DNA from 3 places in the Paraclostridium sordellii genome. Region 3 is predicted to be linked to each of the others. Evidence: riboswitches for the same ligand, from Rfam matches in the RefSeq annotation. Region 3 holds a riboswitch; each other region holds the start of a gene.

Region 1 (2,280 bases), on a different contig from region 3:
CTAAATCTAGTGCCCCTTCTTCACTATTAATATGAACACATTGGCCCATACCATCTCTTAAGGTTTTTCCTCCACCAAACTTTATTTCATCTCCATAAACAGTATAGTCTTTCTCAACTTCTATAATTAAATCTGTATCAGCAAGTCTGATTTTATCTCCAGTTGTAGGCCCAAACATACTTGCATATTTTTTACCAGACATTTTATAAGACATTTATTTCTCCTCCTTGTTTAAATTAATTATAAGAAATATTTAAAACTTTCGAATTCTAAGGCTTTTTTTAGATTATCATCATTGACTTGTCCTTCTGTTAATCCATTAAATCCAAATGCTTTTTTGTTTCCACCTAATTCAACTAAATCGACTTCTTTTCTTTCTCCTGGTTCAAATCTAATTGATGTTCCTGAAGGTATGTTTAATCTCATTCCAAATGAACTTTTCCTATTAAATTTTAACAGTTTATTTACTTCGAAAAAATGAAAATGGGAACCTACTTGAATTGGTCTATCTCCAGCATTTTCAACTTTAATAGTTAATATTTTTTTACCTTCATTTAAAATAATTTCTCTATCTTTCGTAATGATTTCTCCTGGTATCATATTTTATCTCCCCTTAAACCTTATTTTATAGGATTATGTACTGTTACTAATTTAGTTCCATCTGGAAATGTAGCTTCGATTTGAACTTCGTGTATCATTTCACTTACACCTTCCATTACATCTTCTTTTGTAAGAAGCTTTGTGCCTAGGTTCATTAGCTCAGTAACAGATTTTCCATCTCTAGCTAATTCTAGTAACTCTGAGCTTATATAAGCTACTGATTCTATATAATTAAGTTTAAGTCCCCTTTGCTTTCTTTTGCCTGCTAGTTCTCCTGCGTAATGTAACATAAGTTTTTCAATTTCTCTTTGTGTAATTCGCACTTTATTATCCTCCTTTATTATTAATAATAAAAGCTACTCCAAAGAGAGTAGCTTAAGCATATCTGAGCATATATAAAAAATAATATTATATTTAGGTATTTATAAAATAAAATTGTTAAGTATTTGACAATTAAAGGTGAATTAATTTATATATTCAATCCTTTAACTTTAAGTTATTAGATTTACTTATTTACTTTTATATTAAAAAAGCTACTCCAAAGAGAGTAGCGTAAATACACCTAAATATACATATAAAATTTATATGTATCAGATATAAAAACAAAAAGTTTTAACTCTTTGGCAACTGGCTGGCATAGTCTTTGACCTTAGCCCCTTTAGCTTTGCGTAGCTAGATTTCTCTAGGTTTGCATATTTATTTTTAATTATATTACTATTATAGTACTATAATTTTATTTTTTCTACTTTTTTTGTCAATGTTTTCCTTAATTTTTTTATTTTAATTTTTTATTATTCTCAAGAGATAAATAATAATCTGTTAAATCTTTATATTCTATATTTCCATTAGCTTCATAAAGTATACTTAATTTTCCATTATTGAAGGATAAACAAGAGTATCCACCACCACTTGAATTTCCATCTTCAGGGTATGGGATACATAGTTCTCTAACACCTTTAGATAAATCATCAAAGTCAACCATATAAACAGTTATGTTATCTCTAACATATCCACCTTTTGTATTTTTTGGTGCTGAAATAAATCCTAATCTATGTCCATCTTTTGCAGTAACTTTGATAAATGAACCTTGGCATCCAGACCCATTACCAGTAGATATTTTATTATGTAAAGGATCGTATACTTCCCAAGTAGATCCTAAATCATAAGATATATATGATGCTCTATAATTCTTTCCATCATTTCTAGAACTCATAATTAAAGCTCCATCCAATTCAATTACCATATTTTCAGAAGTTTTTGGATCAGGAACTTTATTTCCCATTGTCCATGTTTCTCCATTATCCTTTGAATATATAACTGATGAATAATAGTTGTTAGCATTGTTTTCTCTTAATGCAATTTGTATTGGCATTACTATTGTACCATCAGACATTACAATACCACTTCCAACACCGCCTAACCATCCAATAGTGTTACTTGGTTGATTTTTTATTCTTGCTTTATTTGTAGTTAAATCAACTTTATCAGACCATGTTTCTCCATTATCATCAGAATAAACCATTTGAACAGACCAGTCACTTCTTAAAGAAGTTGTACTACTTGCCCAATTTCCATTTTTATTCCATGATCCTGCAATTAATATTATTCTTCCTGTGTCTGTAACAACAGTTGTTGAATCCATTACACGAGAAAAAGTTGAATCAATACGATCATTTTCCA
Region 2 (2,280 bases), on a different contig from region 3:
CAATAGGCTTTAATAGAGAGAGAGAAAATGTATCTGCAGGATTTAGAACTCATGCTTTAGTTTGTCTAGGGGCTACTATAGCAGCATTGATTCAGGTAGAGTTAGCTCAATTAGCTTTAAATGAGATTACAACTACGAAAGCACTGTCTGGAGCCATTAAAGTAAATGATGGAAGATTTATAGGTCAAGTTGTATCCGGTATAGGTTTTTTAGGCGCAGGAACTATAATCAAAACTAAAGGTTCTGTCCGAGGTTTAACGACAGCTGCATCAATATGGTCAGTTGCTTGTATTGGAATAGCCATAGGAATAGGATTTTATAGAGTGAGTATTTTGGGAGGGATAAGTATAATAATAGTTCTTGTTGTTTTAAAAAAAATAGAAGAAAAGTATATAACTAAAGCTAGCACTATAAAGCTAAAAGTTAAATATATATCAAAACAAGAAGCTATTAGAGAAATTCAAGAATCAATTCAAGGATATCAAGTAAACGTTGAAGGTATAGAAGTTATTTCAGATGATGAATGTATATATACATTAAGAAAATCTAAGCTTGTAGGTATAAGTGAAATTATAAGTATATTGAGTGAAAATAAAAATATAATTATGGTAACTAAACTTGATAGTACAAGTTAAAAAGAGAGCATGAAATAATGCTCTTTTTTATTTGAAAATTTACAAGATTTTCAGGAAAAGTATAAAAATAATTTGAAACAATAGGTATAGATCTGGAAATTCTCTAGGTCGTGGAAAAATTTACAAAAATTTAACTTTTGTTATTTTGATTTATGCCGTATTAAAAAGTATATATAAATTTATTTGAAAATATTATTTTAGTCCCTAAAACAATTTTAGTAAATAAATTACATAATTAGAATTTATTTATAAGTATTAAAAGTCATAAATTATAAATCTACAACTATATAGGCAAACCGAAGTAATTCGGCGCAGCAAAGCTATAGGGACTTTTTAAGAAGTTAGTCAGTTACAAAACTTATAATTAAAAAGGGGGTTAACTGGCTTAAGTTAACTCCCTTTTATTTTTATAAATACTGATTAATTTGTTAGTTAAATTTTTAATAGGAGGTGTTTAAGTAACAAATAATTAAAAAACTGTAAAAAAACAGTCAAAAAACGGGAGAAAAAGAAATGAAATTTAAATTTGGACATATTAGTAAAGAAAAAAACAAAAGTATAAAGATTCAACTTGCATTAACTATTGTATGTTTTTCAGTAGTTTGTTGTCTATGTTTAGGAGCAATAACAAGTTACCTAAATTATAAGACATCTAATACAATTTTATCCAAAACAGCAGTAGAAACTACTAAACAAGCTGCAGATACAGTTGCCCAAAAATTAACAAATGTAAAAAATGCAGCAATACAAACTGGAATCATAAAAGAACTTTCTGACCCGAAAGTTAGTGTAGAAGAAAAACAAAATATAATAAATAGGCAAGAAAAATTATATGGGCTAAAATTAGGACAAATTTTAGACGTAAGCGGTAAAGATTTATTCAGTGGAAAAGATTATTCAAGTAGAGATTATTTCAAAATCTCTATGGGAGGACAAGCTTATATGGGAAGTCCTGTAAAAAGTAAAGTAACAGGTCAACTTACACTTGTGGTTGCAGCTCCTATTTGGGAAAATGGAGTTCAAGGAAGTAAAATAGTTGGTGTTGTAACTTTTGATACAGATAAAGACTTCTTAAATGATATAGTTAATAATATAAAGATAAGTAAAAATAGTTATGCATATCTTTTAGATAAAGAAGGAACTACAATAGCGCATAGAGACACTAGTTTAATAGGTGTTGAAAATACTATAAGAGATGCACAAACAAATAAAGACTTAGAACCTTTTGCTGAGGCAGATAAAAAACTTATATCAGGTGCAACAGGAAATACTGATGTAGAGTTAAAAGGAGAAGATTGGATACTAGGCTATGCTCCAGTAAAAAATAGCAACAATTGGGGTATAGGCGTTATGATAAATAAAGGTGATTTCTTAGGCCAAATGTATAACTCTATTTTTATAACAGTAGTGTTATCTATACTATTTATAGTAGTGGCATTTATAGTAGCAGCTAAATTTGCTAGTATGATAGGAAATCCATTAAAACAATGTAGTGAGAGACTTAAAAAATTAGCTGAGGGAGATTTAAACTCAGAAATACCAGAAGTAAATGCTGAAAATGAAATAGGCTTAGTTGCAGATGCTACAGAAAAAATAGTTCAAGACTTTAGAGCTATGATAAATGAATTGACAAATATATTAACAG
Region 3 (2,280 bases):
GGAGTGGTTTTCTTTGATGTCTTTAGATGATATTGATTCATGGTCAATTATTGTTGTTACTGATGAATTATTAAACTTTATTGTTTTTGTGGGTTGTATGTATGATCTAATTGGTATTGAAAATTTTGATAAAGAAAATGAACGATGGCCAACTGATGTAAGAAAAATATCACCTAACCATAATATAGATAATTTAAGAATTCAATGGAAAAACTGGTTTAGTGATATTTTAAAAATGAAATCTAAAAAAGTTAAGTTTGCAGAAGTAGAATTAAATAATATCTTAGTAGAACTTATGTATGATATAGATAGTTTTAAAGAGTTGGATTATAGAGAGTTAAGGGAATATTGTATAGAATCATACCCTATATTTCTGAAATGGTGGAATATGCCTGCAGGAGGTAAAAATGCTCTTGAGTTTTATGAACTTATAGAAAGTACTCAGGTTCATGAATGTATCATGAGTATAGAGAATAAAATAAAAAGAAAATCTAAACCATTTAAGTTACATGTAGATGTAGTTTATACAGGAGTTCCAACTGTGTTAGACTTTAGTGATGATTATATAGTTATAACTCCAAATGGACATGTAACTTTTAATAAAAATTGGTGGATGAGAAAATTAAAAAAATTAGTATAAATACTATACATATACCAATGTAATTTTACTAGAAAGTTAAAACTATGTATTATAAAACACATTTTTTATTTAATGGATTTTATAGAGGTGATTAAATTTGGAACAAATAAACAATGCATTAAAATTTTTAATGCCATTTATGATATTTATGATGTTGTTTTACATACTTTCAAAAAAATATTTAGTAGGACTGTGTATTTTAGGGTTAATTTTATTAGGAAGAAATGCTATAAAAAAATAGAAGTAAAACATTTAAATCTACTTTAGTTTTAAAATTAAAAAAGCAAATAAAAATGCAAAATAAATATAAATAATACAGATAGAAATAAAGTAAAAATAGGATAATGCTTAAAATATATAGAATTTATAAAAATTAATAAAATAAAGTTTCATAAAAAACATAAAAATAAAAAAAGAGTGAAAGCAAAGGAATAAAGTAATTCCAATGCTTTCATTCTTTTTTGAATATAACTACACCATAAACGGAAATTTAAGGTGAAGTTATATTTTCTTATGTTAAAATTTAAACAACACCGCTATTTATAGAATAGCATAAAAATTCTGACAATTAAAGACTTTTATTGAAAATGTTTTCTTGTTATAATTTAATTAATAATTTGAAAAAGCCAAACTCTAAGAAATTAGATGACGGAAAACTATAGGGGCTAAGTAGGGAACTATATTGCTAGCCAGTTACCAAAGGGGGAAATTAAAATGAGTTTTAAAAAAAGAGCAACTAAAAGTATAGCGATAGCTTTAATTGGAGTTAGTGTAGGGTCGCCATTATTAACAACTTATGTATCTGCACAAACCAACAACATTAGTACATATTATACAAACAAAAAATCAGTAGAGTCTTATACTGATGAAAGTCTAGGAGCTATATATGATAAAGTTGTAGATGGTAATAAAACTACAATAACAATTAAATCATTAGATGGAAAGGTTCTAAATACATTAACAGATATAAATAATGAAATATACCTAGATGGAAAAAAGATATCGGTTGATAGTAGTGAAAATTACAAAAGTAATGATAATAGTTTAGAAAAAGATTTTGAAATTAATAGTAGTAGAGCTGCAATTCGTTGGGGAAAATGGCAATATAATACAATGTATATAAAAACAGGTGGACTAGCTACCGCTACTATAGCAGGTTTAATTGCATTAAAGGCAGGATGGACTCCTGTTGGGGGTATAGCTGTGGTTGCTGCAGCAGTGGCAGGTAAGTATGATAAACTTACAATAAAGTATAAAATAAGATATGGTTCAGATGGTAGGTATAATCACTATGAGAGAGTAACAACATTTTATGGAGATGGTAAATACATTAAAGCATTTACTGATAGGGGTAAAAGATATTAATCTCGAAAGGAATATATAGATGAAGCATGTAATGGATAATAATGAATTAATTTTTCATCTTATAGTTTATATTTCAACAATTATGATTTTGCCAGTTGTTTCAAAAAATAAACAATTATTAACAAAAACAAAAATTTGTTTTTCAGTTATTTTAATAAGTTTGAATTTATTTATTATAATATATTTTAACGGATTAGATAAAGTTACTTACAATTACTTTATTATATTACTTATTGTTGTATTATATATTTTATATGAAAGATATAAAAATAAGG

The links. A riboswitch is a leader RNA that binds a small molecule or an ion and turns the genes downstream of it on or off. The one in region 3 is predicted to bind cyclic di-GMP.
Region 1: another riboswitch for cyclic di-GMP. It lies ahead of ureA (urease subunit gamma); the one in region 3 lies ahead of ATCC9714_RS17015 (hypothetical protein).
Region 2: another riboswitch for cyclic di-GMP. It lies ahead of ATCC9714_RS02665 (methyl-accepting chemotaxis protein); the one in region 3 lies ahead of ATCC9714_RS17015 (hypothetical protein).

What each region holds. Positions count from the first base shown of each region.
Region 1 is NZ_LN679998.1:1,659,599-1,661,878, reverse strand. It holds gene ureC (urease subunit alpha) at 1-214, opposite strand, end outside; gene ureB (urease subunit beta) at 241-600, opposite strand; gene ureA (urease subunit gamma) at 621-923, opposite strand; cyclic di-GMP riboswitch class I at 1,220-1,303, opposite strand; gene ATCC9714_RS08010 (sialidase family protein) at 1,376-2,280, opposite strand, start outside.
Region 2 is NZ_LN679998.1:552,564-554,843, forward strand. It holds gene ATCC9714_RS02660 (MgtC/SapB family protein) at 1-635, shown strand, start outside; cyclic di-GMP riboswitch class I at 916-992, shown strand; gene ATCC9714_RS02665 (methyl-accepting chemotaxis protein) at 1,149-2,280, shown strand, end outside.
Region 3 is NZ_LN679999.1:58,706-60,985, reverse strand. It holds gene ATCC9714_RS17025 (hypothetical protein) at 14-640, shown strand; gene ATCC9714_RS17020 (hypothetical protein) at 738-881, shown strand; cyclic di-GMP riboswitch class I at 1,256-1,341, shown strand; gene ATCC9714_RS17015 (hypothetical protein) at 1,355-2,005, shown strand; gene ATCC9714_RS17010 (hypothetical protein) at 2,025-2,280, shown strand, end outside.